Regions from separate parts of the Psychrosphaera ytuae genome, predicted to be linked through region 1. Evidence: predicted binding sites of a transcription regulator. Region 1 holds the regulator's gene; each other region holds the start of a gene.

Region 1 (4,917 bases):
CGTTACCTATCCAAATCAATAACCCTAAGATAATTGTAGGTAATGGCATTACTGCTGAAATTACCCTACCTTCTGGTGACCTAGTTGATTTGGCTATTGGAAACGCACAGCATTGTAAAACTACGCACACTGGCGCTAATGTTTACGTCTCAATTATAAAAGAACAACAAAGCATACCGATAGCCGAGTTTAATTTGGCTGATCAAGTGAAAAACGGTACGACGACCTTACTGCAATATCTACGTAGCTTAAATCTTAAGTTGGTAATGTTAACCGGTGACAAAAGTGAAAACGTAGCAAAGACTGCAAGCGAACTTAAATTAGATGACGTACACCTTGGTTGTAAGCCGGAACAAAAAGCGGCTTTAGTTCAAAGTTATCAAAATAATGGTGATGCGGTGATGATGTTTGGCGACGGCGTTAATGACGCACCTGTATTTGCTGCTGCGGATGTGAGTGTTGCAATGGGAAGCGGCGCAGACATAAGTAAACAATCAGCAAGTATTATTATTGTTAAAGACCAACTTCATACCGTCAGTAAACTGTTTGAGTACGCACACAAGACAAAACGCATTATTAAACAAAACCTTTTGTGGTCTTTGATATACAATATTTCTATATTGCCAGTGGCGATGCTAGGTTTTGTGCCACCTTACATCGCGGTGATCGGTATGTCGGCTAGTTCGATAATTGTCGTGACCAACTCTTTAAGGCTTTTAAAGTAGGATAAATCAGTGAGTATTATTTATTACTTAATTCCCATCGCCATTGTATTTGTGATCATAGGTGTATACGCGTTTTTTTGGGCTACAAAATCAGAGCAATTTGAAGATCTCGAAAAACAAGGCTTATCCATATTAATGGATGACGATATGCCAAAAAAGGAAACAGCAAAACCAGCCGAAAATAATACCGACAATCAATCTACCAAAAATGGGCGTGTTTAATGCTCATTAGCACAGCGTTTTTTATGGGCTTGTTTGGCCTAGTCCATTGTTTAACTATGTGTGGTTCGCTCTCAATGGCACTTGGCTTCTCAATCCCAAGAGAAAAATCAATTTTGCGCTACACCACATACATTAGTTTTGGGCGTATTAGTGGTTACGCCTTAATTGGCTGCATCGCAAACTACTTTTCACAAGGTATCATTTCTTTAAGCGGTGGAAATGTGTTGTACCTAAATGTTTTCGCTAGTTTGTTGATGTTTGGCATTAGTTTACACATCTGTAACGTTTCGAATGCCGTATTAAACATAGAAAAAATCGGCGTTTGGGTTAACAAGTCATTAGAGCCGATAAAAAAACGTTTATTGCCCATTGATAGTGTATTCAAATGTTTGATGTATGGGCTGTTTTGGGGATTTTTACCGTGTGGTCTGGTCTATACCGCTTTAAGCTTAGCCTTGGTTGCTCCCTCACCATTACACGGGGGTGCCGTCATGTTTATGTTTGGTATCGCTACTCTTCCTGCACTAATTGGTATGACAAGTCTGAATAATAAATTGGCTATTTACATAAAGCAGAAGAAAATTAGAACTGTGTTTGGTATGTTTATCATTCTGATGGCATCATATCAGTTGTATACAACCTGGTTAAAATTACAAGGACTTGAATAATGACTCAATTAAGAAGCAAGAATCAATGTGGTCAGTTTTCTATAAGCTGTTCAAATTGTAATTTAAACCAGCTGTGTTTGCCTTTTTCGTTAAACAATGAAGAGTTAACCCGACTTGATGATTTGATTGAGCGAAAGAAACCCTATCAAAAAAACCAATATCTATTTGAGGCCAAGCAACCTCTACGTGCTCTCTATGCCGTCAGGTCAGGTAGTTTCAAATCCTTTTTAATTGATGAAAACGGTACCGAACAAATTACGGGTTTCCATCTACCGGGAGACATTATCGGTTTTGATGGAATCGCAGATCAAAGTTATAAAACATATTCTCAGGCATTAGAAACCTCAATGGTTTGTGAGATCCCATTTAATACCATTGACAACCTTTCAAGCTCGATGCCGAGCTTACGCCAACAAGTTCAAAGATTAATGAGTAATGAAATATCTGCCGACCAATCTATGTTTATGTTACTTAGTAAGAAAACCGCCGAGCAGCGAATTTGTACATTTTTAGTCTCTTTGTCGAAGCGGTTCGACGAGCGTAACTTGTCAGCAACAATATTTAGATTGACCATGACTCGTGCCGAGATCGGTAACTATTTGGGTCTTACCGTTGAGACAGTGAGCAGAATCATCAGTAAGTTGCAAAAAAAGGAATTGATCAATTTAGATGGTAAATTCGTCGAAATCTTAAACGTCGATGGATTGAAGCAACTCGCTTAGTACCTTGTAGAAAATATTCGATAGTATTGATTTTCTGACAAAAAGATTGATTTAGTTCAATAAAAACTCATTCAAATCCCTTTAGTCTGTTCTACACTAAATGTAGAAAAGGCAAAAAAAAGGGATTGTCATGAATACTTTCAATAAATTACTAGTTGTAGTTGACCCAACTGAAGAAGAGCAAAAAGCGTTATTACGCGCTATCGAACTCGCCAAAAAATCTCCCGTTACCCTCACCTTATTTTTGTCTATTTATGACTTTTCTTATGAAATGACAACAATGTTATCGGCTGATGAACGCGATGCCATGAAACAAGCTGTTATTGGTGATCGTACACTTTGGCTAGAAGAACTTATTGCCCAGCAAGACCTAAAGGCCACCCCGATTGATTACAAAGTCGTTTGGCACAACCGCCCATACGAAAGCATTATAAAAGAAGTCTTATTTAACAAATATGACCTCGTTATCAAAGGTACTCATGCGCACGACACTTTAAAGTCAGTCATCTTCACGCCTACTGATTGGCACCTACTACGTAAATGCCCGGTACCTGTGTTATTAGTCAAAGAACACGCTTGGCCAGAGCACGGCAAAATTTTAGCTGCAGTTTCTGCCGGAACCGATGATTCAGAGCACAAAAACTTAAATACCCAAATCACTCAATATGCCAATTACATGGCAAAACTGCTTCATTCCGAGCCACACTTGGTAAACGCATACCCGCCTACACCAGTGAATATAGCAGTTGAGATCCCAGAGTTTGATCCACAAGAATACAATTCGTCGATGAGACAACATCACACAGAAAGCTTGGCCAAACTCGCCTCAGAAAATGACATTGTTTCGTCGCACTGTCATGTACTTGAAGGGATGCCAGAGGACGTTATACCGCGTCTCGCGCAAGAAATGGACGCCGAATTAATCGTAATCGGTACCGTGGGTCGACAAGGCATTAGCGCCGCTTTGATTGGTAATACAGCCGAACACGTCATTGATAATGTTGAGTGTGACTTATTAGCTGTCAAGCCTGACGACTTTGAGTGCCCTATTAAAATCTAACAAATGTCTCGTTGCTGAATTTGTTGTTTAAATAACATCGCGAGCCGATTATAATGCGCCCCTGATTTTTGAGGGTAGTTATGACAAGTTCAGCAATAGCAAAACAGCAGTATAACTTTAACAAGTTACAAAAGCGCATTCGTCGTCAGGTTGGCCAAGCCATCGCTGACTTTAATATGATTGAAGACGGCGATCGTATTATGGTTTGCCTATCGGGCGGAAAAGATAGTTACACTATGCTCGATATATTAATGAGCCTACAAAAATCTGCTCCTGTGTCCTTCGAACTTGTTGCGGTTAACTTAGATCAAAAACAACCAGGCTTTCCTGATCACATTCTACCGCGCTATCTAGAAGAGTTAGGTGTAGAGCACAAAATTGTGACAGAAGACACCTACTCTATCGTTAAAGAAAAGATCCCAGAGGGCAAAACGACGTGTTCACTTTGTTCGCGTTTACGTCGAGGCATTTTATACCGTACAGCTAAAGAACTTGGCGCAACTAAAATTGCTTTAGGTCACCATCGTGACGACATTTTGGAAACCCTGTTTTTGAATATGTTTCATGGCGGTAAGCTAAAATCGATGCCACCTAAGTTAAAAAGCGATAACAACGAACACATCATTATTCGCCCACTCGCTTACGCAAAAGAAAAAGATATTGTTAAGTTCTCTGAAGCAAAAGAATTTCCTATCATTCCATGTAACTTATGTGGTTCTCAGGAAAACCTTCAGCGTAAACAAATTAAACAAATGTTAAACGACTGGGACAAACAGTTTCCAGGTCGAATTGAAAGTATGTTCAACGCAGTGAAGAACGTCGTACCAAGTCACTTAGCAGACAATGAGTTATTTGATTTTAAAGGCTTGAGCCAAGAGGCCGAAGAAGGTGATATTGGTTTTGACGCACCAGAAATAACACCATTTAAAGATCTTGAAGAAGATGACGTTACTCAGTCAGATTCGGGCGTCCAGGTTATTAACCTTTAGCGAACTCCCCTTTTAATTCATACGATAGATTTAAATCTATCTACAAAAAAAAAGCACCGTTTTTTACGGTGCTTTTTGTTTTCTTAGCATAAGTAAAACTACGTAAGAGCTTACTTATTTTCCTCTTTAGCCCAAGAGTCTCTCAACCCAACTGTTTTGTTAAAGATCATTAAGCCGTCTTCATTCTTACTGCCGTCAAAGCAATAATAACCAAGACGTTCAAACTGATATCCTTGCTGTGGTTCAGCGTCCACTAAGCTTGGCTCAATTACACCTTTACGGATAACGAGTGAGTCAGGGTTTAATACGTCAGTAAACTCTTCTGCAGCGGCAGGGTTTGCAACAGTAAATAATCGGTCGTAGTCACGAATTTCTGCTTCGACACCGTGACTCGCTGATACCCAATGAATTACGCCTTTTGCTTTACGTCCATCGGCCGGTAATTTACCTAAAGTAGTCGGGTCGTATTCACAATAAACCGTCGTTACATTACCTTGGTCGTCTTGGTCAAAACGAACGGCTTTTACGAAG
Region 2 (4,917 bases), 1.6 Mb from region 1:
TCGATGTCATTGTCGGCTAGCAACTGAGCAAAATCGTGCTCTTCTTGAACTTGCTCGTTACTCCAGCGCTTAGGTCGATAAAATTTTACTACGTAGCGATTACCGTCATCGGCTTTAAACTGATAAACACGGTTTTCATAGCTGTTAAGAGCGAGTAATCCAGACTCAGGATAAACCTGTTTTGATTCAATGGCGTCCAGAATTAGGTCAGGGTTGAGTTGGCTGAAGTCAAACTCGGGCGTTGTATCTTCAGCCGAAATCGTTGGCTCATGTACGTTGAAGGTCATTAGCTGCCTTTAAAAAATCGAGAATCTTGAGTCGCGGTATCTTCACCAGACTCATTGCTGACAGAGATGCTAATCGGAGTTACCGGTCGCTTCAAGTCATATGGGTCAACAGCAACACTAATAGGTTGCTTATACACCTCACCAGCCTTGATAAAAATTGTCGAATCACCACTAAATGTGAAGTCATTAAGACCCTTTACTTCAATGGTATAGGTTTGATCTGTTTGACTTTTGTTGACGATTTGTAAGGTGTAAGTGTTTTCGATTAGACCTTCAGATGTCGTGCGGTACAAAACATTGCGATCTCGCTCAATACTAAATTCTAATGGAACTCGAGCGGTTAATTGCCATGCAAAGGCCGCACACATCAATATCGTGACGCCTAAATAGCCGAGCATTTTTGGTCGCCAAGTGTGAGTCGGTTTGCCTTCTAAGCTGTGTTCAGTGGTATAGCTGATTAGACCCTTCGGATAATTCATTTTTTCCATAGTTTCATCACATGCATCAATACAGGCACCGCAATTGATGCACTCGTATTGCAAGCCATTGCGTATATCAATACCCGTCGGGCAAACCTGAACACATAAGTTACAGTCGATACAATCACCTAAGCCCAGTTCCTTTGGATCAGCTTTGCGTGGGCGAGGTCCGCGTTTTTCACCGCGCGCTGTATCGTAAGTGACGGTGTAAGTATCTTTGTCGAACATGGAAGACTGAAAGCGCGCATAAGGGCAAATATGCAAACACATGATTTCACGCATCCACCCTGCGTTTCCATAAGTGGCAGCGGCAAAAAAGAGGGTCCAAATAACAACAGCAGTAGTAGCATTTAAGGTGAAAAAGTCGATAAAGAGCGCATCAATCGGAGTGAAATAGCCGATGAAAGTCAATGAAGTCAGCAGCGAAATGATCCACCAAGTTGTGTGTTTGGCGGTTTTTTTCCATGCTTTGTCAAAGCTCATTGGCATTGAATCGAGTTTTTTACGCTTATTAGCAGAGCCTTCAATTTTTTCTTCTACCCAAATGAACATAAAAGTCCACACGGTTTGGGGGCACATATAACCACACCAGACACGTCCGTAAATTGCGGTCACAAAGAACAGAACAAAGGCGGCAATGATAGAAACTATCGCCAGTAAAGGTAAATCTTGTGGCCAAAAGGTCATGCCAAAAACAAAAAACTCTTGGTTGCCGATATCTAACAAAATAGCTTGTCGATCGCCCCACTTGAGCCAAGGCAACAGAGCGAATAAACCTAAGAAAAAGATCCCCATTCTACGGCGCAATAATTGGTGTAAGCCGCTAACAGCACGAACGTAAATACGGCTACGGATATTGTATTGCGGTGCGCCCTCGGTTGCGGGGCGATGAACCTTCACCTCGGTAGGGATATTCTTAACGTCAATTCGATCTTTCATACTTCGTTCCGTAGTGTGCGTGTTGGTGTAGAAAAAATGAACTACACCTTTGATTATAAGTCATTAAGTAGTAGTTTAATTAAATAAGTTGCGGTAACTTTGATCTGGTTCATAACATTTCAAAGTTAATCAACGTTTTTGACATTGTAGCTCTCGAATTAAAGGGCCTTACGATGGAAGTTCAAAATTGGAGTAATAATGAAATTCCTTATTTTTTTACTCGTGGTCATCTCGCTTTTGACAGTTGACCATCCACAAGTAAATAAAATTCGAACCGACTTAGCGACCTTGATTGGTCAGCTTGTTGAAAGCGAATACTCACGCGGTCAAACCTCTAAGAAGGTATATGACGAGCTTGCAGGTCAGTTCGATACATTTAAACCAAGAGAAGAAGAGTACGTTAAGGCGATCACTGCTTCTCCTGTTGAGTTATACGAGTTTTATCAAGAGTTTTGTAAACACAAAGTCTTTAACGAAAAGATCTCTGCATACAATATGCGAGTAGTCTGTCGAACCATTGAGGCACATTACGTCGACTTAGAAAATGAAGTGATCCGACAAACTCGTAACTAACTTAATTTACGTTATTTAAAAGTCGTCGTAAGGGGCGACTTCTAACCCTTTCATCTTGTAACCTACTTGCGCTAAATCGCCTTTCCAAGTCTCAGTCGAAATGGTACCTGTGATCCAAATTGGGTCATAAAACGCTGAAGCGGGTGCGCCTTTTTCCATAGTTACGTGAATGATTTGATTAGATGGCGGCGGTGGTACATGGACACATGCGCCAAAATATGGAACCAACAAAAACTCAGTGACTACTTCGTCGTCGCCTTCTAGCGGTACAACAAAACCAGGGATCTTAATTGTTTTGCCGTCGAGTTCTTCCACGACCGGTGCATTTATCGATTGTGGGCCGGCCATTGCCTGACCTATGTGTTCAATAGAAGTTGGAATTTCAACTTGATAGTCCTTAGGCACTAAGTCAGACCACTCAAGTTCAGGCACTTTACCCTTTGCATCTTGAGCACTGACAACAGGTGTTGTTAATGCAAATAACAGGGTCAAACAAAAAAAGAATGACGCTAAAAAAGACATGTTGAAATTGCTATGCATGTTCATTACCCAGTTCAGTGACTATCGGTGCGGAGGATACTCTTCTGATGTTGAAAAACCAAGCCATTCTATTATTTTTGCGGTAAACGTGGTTTGATAGTCGATAGATAAAACCAATCAGCTTTTTTCTTTGGAGGTATTTGTAAATGTCATCAGAGTCCATCGCGTGGCAAATTCAGCCTTTTTCATCTTTAACGGCACGCCAACTCCACGATATGTTAAAAGTGCGCAGTGATGTGTTTGTGGTAGAGCAAAACTGCGTTTATTCAGACATTGATGGTCTAGATGTGTTACCAGGCGTATTTCATGTGTTTGGGTATGCAGGTGAGCAGTTAGTAGGAACATGCCGAATATTGGCTCCGGGCCTTGTCTATGAGCAATGTTCTGCAATTGGACGCGTGGTAATTGATGAGGCTTTTCGAGGGCAGAAAAAAGCATATGAAATGATGAAGTTTGCGCTGCAACAAACCAATGATCTTTGGCCAAACTCTATTTGTAAAATATCTGCCCAAGAGCACCTCCAAAACTTTTATCAAAGTTTAGGGTTTAGTACTTGCTCTGATATGTACCTAGAAGACGGTATTCCACATGTTAGTATGACTCGACCGGCGGGCCTGGTCGTACAGAAATAATTACTGTCTACACAGGCGGCTTTTTCCAATATCCATCAATTATTTATTTCGGGTTGTGTTTTGGATAGAATAGCCGCGAAAAATTTGTACAAAGAAAGTAACCCGTTGTAAGAAAGGTTGCTTTTAAAACACCAAGGGGTGTGTCGGCTTTAATTTTTAAAACCAGACACTGAGACGCTATGCGAACCCTTAGAACCTGATCCGGCTTGTACCGGCGTAGGGATGGTTGTAATTTATCCAGACTCCTCGCTTACGACCGGATCTTTTGTGAACTTTAATAACAAGAGATCCTCAAATGAAACTATCTATCGTTGCGTTAGCTACGCTATCCGTTTTAGCGACACCGTTTTCAGTTGTTGCTGCCAAAGAAAAAAACAGCAATTCAGACATCGAAACTATTGAAGTAAAGGGCGAACTAATCAAAACCCCCGCTAACAAAATAGCAAACTCTCTCCAGGTTTTGACGACAGAAGCATTAGAAAAATCAGGTGCTAGCCATTTAGAATCGGTGCTACAACAACTCGGTAACGTAAACTTTGCATCTGGTGCTTCTCGTGCTCGCTTTATTCAGGTTCGTGGTATTGGTGAACGCAGTCAATTTGTCGATCCGATTAATCCATCAGTAGGTATGAGCATTGATGGTATCGATTACTCCGGAATTGGTACTGCTGCAGGTTTGTTTGACGTAGAGCAGGTCGAAGTATTCAAAGGTCCTCAAGGAACAAACGCCGGTGCTAATGCAATGGCTGGCTTTGTTAACATCCTTAGTACTCAGCCGTCATCAAACGCCAACAATAAGCTTCGTGTTGAAGTAGGTAATTACGGTCTGTTCAATGTGGGCTTGGCAGCGGGCACTAACATCTCTAAGAAGGCTGCAGCCCGTGTTGCTATTAGTAAGCTAAGTGCAGATGGTTACATCGAAAATACTCACTTAAATCGTGATGACACCAATAATATTGACGAATTGTCGATGCGTGCACTCGTCGATATTGCTGCTACTAAAGATTTAGATTTACAGTTGGTTTTACACCATTTTGATATAGATAATGGCTACGATGCGTTTTCTCTTGATCAAAACCGTACAACGCTATCCGATGAGCCAGGCCGTGATACACAAAAAACTACGGCATTTGGTTTAAATGCAAAGTTCACCGGCTATGAATCGGTAAATATAGGTGTGGCAACGAGCGTATCAAATTCAGATATGGAGTACGGATACGACGAAGACTGGGCATATGTTGGAATTCATCCAGACGAATATTCCTCTACGGATTACTATTTGAGAGACCGCTCTGCAGACCAGTTTGACATCCGAGTAAGTGACAAACAAAACCAATGGGTAGGCGGCCTGTATATACAACAGCGTGATGTCGATCTAACACGTCAATATACTTGGTTGTCAGAAGACTTTGCCAGCCAATATGAGCAAGACAACATCGCGTTGTACGGTGAGCATCGTTATACCTT
Region 3 (4,917 bases), 1.3 Mb from region 1:
ATTCGCGACGCGTTGTTTGTATTTACGGGCTTGCTCTCGTTCTTCTTGACTGATTTCTTCAATCTCGACAGAGCGACGGCACATCAAAAATAACGTTTTGATGTAAGCAACTAACAATACGGAATAAAGTGCCGCATATATCACAAATGAAAACCCAACATGCTCAGGAGGTAATTGGGTTACGGCATCTGAAGTTTTTAACACACCTGATACTAAATACGGCTGACGGCCTACTTCCGTCACATACCAACCAGCAAGGGTTGCTATCCAGCCGCTAAACGTCATCCAGACCAACCCTTTTTTAAGGTAATCAGGTAGCTCTTTACGAGTTATTATCTGAGCGCTCGACCACCATGCGACCAATAACATCAATATTCCCAGGCCAACCATAACTCTAAAGCTATAAAAAACCGGAGCAACGGGCGGATGTTCGCCAACAAATTCATTTAGCCCTTTGATCTCGCCGTCCAAGTCATGAGTCAGAATGAAGCTCGCGCCTTTAGGAATACCAATTTCGAAATGGTTAGTGCGATTAACTTCATCTGGGATAGCAAATAACAACAACGGAGCGCCCTGCTCAGTCTCCCAAACACCTTCCATTGCTGCGATTTTTTGAGGTTGATGCTTGAGAGTATTTAAGCCGTGTAAATCACCGACAAATATTTGAATTGGGATTAAAACGGCCGCCGCAAATACCGCTGTTTTTAGGGCTAGCTGCGGGGCTAATTTGTCGTCGCCTTTTAACATCCGATACGCAGATAAGCCCGCAATCAAAAAGCTCGCAGTCAGGCCTGAAGCCAACAACATATGACCGAGTCGATATGGGAATGATGGGTTAAAAATGATCGCACTCCAGTCCTTGGCATACACTACACCATCAATGATTTCGTGACCTTGTGGGGTCTGCATCCAGCTATTGAGAGACAATATCCAAAACGCTGAAATTGTCGTCCCCACAGCGACAATAAGTGCTGACAATGTATGCAACCAAGACGGCACGCGGTTAATGCCAAACAACATGATACCTAAAAAGGTGGCCTCCAAGAAAAATGCAGTAAGAACTTCGTATCCCAGTAGCGGGCCAGCAACGTTACCGACCTTTTCCATAAAGCCTGGCCAATTAGTCCCAAACTGAAACGACATGGTGACGCCACTGACTACACCGAGGGCAAAAGTCAATGCAAATACCCGAACCCAAAAACGATAAATCCGCATCCAAACAGGATGGCCACTCAAGTCATGGCGCAACTTAAAGTAAAACAAAAACCAGCCCAACGCGATGGTGATGGTCGGAAACAAAATATGGAAGCTGATATTGAGCGCAAACTGCAAGCGCGACAGCAAAAAGACGTCCATCTTAACTCCTTAGTGTTTAGTTAAGTTGCGGATTTTATGAGAATACTATTTATCGTTAGCGACTGATTTACCTGGCATCATTTTGTCTTTAAGTTCTAAAACTTTTCCTACTCCAGAGCCTAATCGCATTAATGTATTGAGTTTGTCAGGACCTAGGTGCTGTAACTCTTGTGACCAAGTGGTGACGTTTTCTAACAAATCGTGGATTTCAGTAAGCGTCTTTTGAGCTGCTACTTCTTGCTGGTTATCCGGTTGATCTAACAATAAGTCACGTAACAAACTCATGGTAGGGTCAATTTCACGCTTGCGTCGTTCTTCAAAGACTCGGTTTGCCAACTGCCAAATATCACCTGCGGGCACAAAAAACTCTTTGCGCTCACCCGGAACCGTGTGCAGTTTAACGAGTCGCCATGACTGTAACTCTTTTAACCCCATGCTGACATTTCCACGCGATATATTAAGGGCGTCTGCGATCTCTTGAGCCGACAATGGCTCATCGTGCAACACTATCAACGCCAACATTTGCCCTACAGTTCGATTGAACCCCCAACGCGATCCCATTTCGCCAAAATGCATAACGGCTGAAGTAACCATTGAAGACATTTGCATACTACACCTCAAAACATTTTAAACTTTCAGTATTTTCTGAAAGTTTAGATCTCATTTTGATTCAGATCAATCCTTTTTGTCTTTGTCATTTATTTTTCATATTGTGGTTACACACTTACGTTATTAACTCTCTTGTTAAACCGAGCCAGAACTTGAGGACTTAAGTTTGGAAATAAAAACTAAGATGTAAGAAATCAGGAACAATTACTAAGAACAATTACTAAGAACAATTACTAAGAACAATTACTAAGAACAATTACTAAGAACAAGCTCTAGGAACAAAAGTGACCACAAAAAATCCAACAACGACACTACTCGCTATCTTAGTGCCAATAACAGTATTGATGTTCAGCTCTTATGCTCAAGCCTTAAAGTCAAAATCAAAGTCAAATCCAGAGCGCATCGTTAACTTGATTCATTCAATGCCAAACAGTGAACTCAAAGAACAATTACTGGCATGTAAAAATAAGCCTTTGTCTCCACACCCTTTTTCGATAGGGCATAGAGGCGCGCCGTTGTTTTTGCCAGAACACACCCAACAAAGTTATGAGGCGGGCTTTAGAATGGGTGCGGCAACACTAGAATGTGATGTGACGTTTACTAAAGATAAACAGCTCGTGTGTCGGCATTCACAGTGTGACTTACACACGACGACCAACATATTACAAACACCACTTGCCAAGTCTTGTCGGCAGTCATTTAGCGCCGCAACTGAGCTAAATGATGCAAATGCTCAATGCTGCACAACTGATATTACTCTCGATGAGTTTTTGTCGTTACAAGGGCGTATGGACAAGGTTAACCTTAGAGCCAAAAGCATTAGTGAATACTTAATAGATTCACCTCAAGGTAAAGTGTTGAGCCACCAGCAGAGTATTGAGTTGTTCAAAAATCTAGGTGTAATGATGACACCTGAGCTTAAACAAGCGATACACAAACCAGCTTGGTTTTCGCAGTCTGCTTATGCAAAACAAATGATTGAAGAGTATTTAAAAGCCAACGTGCCATTATCTGATATATGGCCACAATCTTTCCACCTAGAAGACGTGCAATTTTGGTTGCACGAATACCCACAAATTCGTCAACAAATCATTTATTTAGACGGTCGTTATGAGCAAACTAATTTTGATCATAACGACCCTACCACTTGGTCTCCAAGTATGACGTCATTAAAAGAAATGGGGCTGAGTATCATTGCACCACCCATTTGGATGTTGCTCTCTCAAGAACAAACGCCCAAAGGCATTAAAATAGTCCCATCAGAATATGCTAAACAAGCCAAAGCCGCTGGTTTATCTATTATAACTTGGTCACTTGAACGCTCTGGCCCACTCTCTAAAGGTGGTGGTTGGTATTACAAATCTATCAATCCAGCTCTCAAGTATGACGGCCAAGTGTTTGATATTTTGGAAGTCCTAGCTAAAGATATAGGTGTCAAAGCGGTGTTTAGTGATTGGCCCGCCACCACAACCTATTACGCTAATTGCAGATTGAATTAAAAAACCAATTTGAGTCGCTTTGTCGTTACTATCAATTTGGCATAATTTAGAGTGAACCGTTATTTTCAGGCCTTCAGCTGTTTCGTTAACATACCGCCCCTTTTTTTGAAGAGTCATTCATTAGACCTTGTTTAGGAGCTTTAAATGAAACTGCGTTTACGCCAAACGAATTCTCGTAACAACTCTACTTTTTTGATCAGTGCAGCCGTCACAGCCGCACTTGGCATTTCTCATAACGCAATTGCAGCGGAAACTGAACAAACTCCCAAACTTCAAGATGTAGAAGTCATTTCAGTCACTGGTACGCGTCGCAGTTTACGCACTGTTGCCGAGAGTACAGTACCGGTCGACGTCATTACGAGCGAGTCGATGACAAGTACTGGGCAATTAGAAATATCTCAAGTGCTTAATGCGTTAGTACCCAGCTTTAACTACCCAAGTGCAACATTGGCAGATGGCACTGACCATGCTCGTCCTGCTGTTTTACGTGGCTTGGCACCAGATCACACCCTAGTTTTGATCAATGGTAAACGTCGTCATTCAGGTGCACTTTTAAATTTAGGTGGAACCGTAGGTCGTGGTTCTACAGCCGTTGACTTAAACATGATACCAACGTCTGCCATCAAGCGTGTTGAAGTACTTCGCGATGGTGCAGCTGCTCAGTACGGATCTGATGCCATTGCGGGCGTCATTAATATCGTGTTAAAAGACGCAAACCAAGGTGGCAGTGTTAGCCTGACATACGGCGAATACGACACACAAATGGCAGGCTCACCTCAATTGTTGGACACCTTCATCAACGACGAAGGTAATTTAGGTTTCACAAAAGGTGATGACCGTTCGATCAATGACGGTGGCACGCGTACTTTGAGTGCCAACTCTGGCTATGCATTAGCTGATGATGGTTTTGTTAATGTGTCACTGGAAATCCGTAATAACGAACCGACAAACCGATCAGGCATCGATGAGCGCGAACAATATGCTCGAGATGAAAACGGCCAACTCGACCCACGAGAACTGACCTTTGACCGCTATAATCACCGTTTTGGTAAAGCAGACATCGAAGACTTTGCAGTGTTTTACAACGCTGGCTACGAGCTCGAAAACAACAAGCGCTTATATTCGTTTGGTAGCTTTTCGAAACGCGAAGGCAACTCGGGCGGCTTTTACCGTCGTGCGAAAGACTCGCGTAATGTCAGTTCCATTTACCCAAATGGCTTTTTACCGCAAATCGTTACCGATGTTGAAGACCAGTCGTTTGCAATTGGCCTTGAAGGTGAAACCAATCAATGGACTTGGGATATCAGCACTAACTATGGCCGAAATGACTTTGGCTTCGGCGTCACAAACAGCTTAAACACTTCATTGGGCAGTAATAGTCCTACCGACTTTGACAACGGTGCCTTGATTTATGAGCAGTGGCTGTTAAACGCCGATGCTAGCAATGTGTTTG

The links. Region 1 encodes FNR, which switches genes on or off when oxygen is low (the NO sensors DNR and NnrR bind a similar motif). Its sites were predicted from a motif close to TTGATCTAGATCAA; they were not measured.
Region 2: a site for FNR is predicted at 1,805-1,818, ahead of ccoG (cytochrome c oxidase accessory protein CcoG). Genes of this name have one in related genera too.
Region 3: a site for FNR is predicted at 2,022-2,035, ahead of J1N51_RS07720 (GbsR/MarR family transcriptional regulator). Genes of this name have one in related genera too.

What each region holds. Positions count from the first base shown of each region.
Region 1 covers NZ_CP072110.1:412,298-417,214, forward strand. The annotation lists gene J1N51_RS01875 (heavy metal translocating P-type ATPase) at 1-725, shown strand, start outside; gene ccoS (cbb3-type cytochrome oxidase assembly protein CcoS) at 735-947, shown strand; gene J1N51_RS01885 (sulfite exporter TauE/SafE family protein) at 947-1,615, shown strand; gene fnr (fumarate/nitrate reduction transcriptional regulator Fnr) at 1,615-2,337, shown strand; gene uspE (universal stress protein UspE) at 2,468-3,397, shown strand; gene ttcA (tRNA 2-thiocytidine(32) synthetase TtcA) at 3,478-4,386, shown strand; gene glnS (glutamine--tRNA ligase) at 4,497-4,917, opposite strand, start outside.
Region 2 covers NZ_CP072110.1:2,001,223-2,006,139, reverse strand. The annotation lists gene J1N51_RS09010 (serine/threonine protein kinase) at 1-287, opposite strand, end outside; gene ccoG (cytochrome c oxidase accessory protein CcoG) at 287-1,705, opposite strand; gene J1N51_RS09000 (hypothetical protein) at 1,904-2,278, shown strand; gene J1N51_RS08995 (DUF3299 domain-containing protein) at 2,294-2,818, opposite strand; gene J1N51_RS08990 (GNAT family N-acetyltransferase) at 2,965-3,450, shown strand; TPP riboswitch at 3,575-3,690, shown strand; gene J1N51_RS08985 (TonB-dependent receptor) at 3,746-4,917, shown strand, end outside.
Region 3 covers NZ_CP072110.1:1,744,254-1,749,170, forward strand. The annotation lists gene J1N51_RS07715 (cytochrome ubiquinol oxidase subunit I) at 1-1,356, opposite strand, end outside; gene J1N51_RS07720 (GbsR/MarR family transcriptional regulator) at 1,402-1,959, opposite strand; gene J1N51_RS07725 (glycerophosphodiester phosphodiesterase family protein) at 2,250-3,464, shown strand; gene J1N51_RS07730 (TonB-dependent receptor plug domain-containing protein) at 3,609-4,917, shown strand, end outside.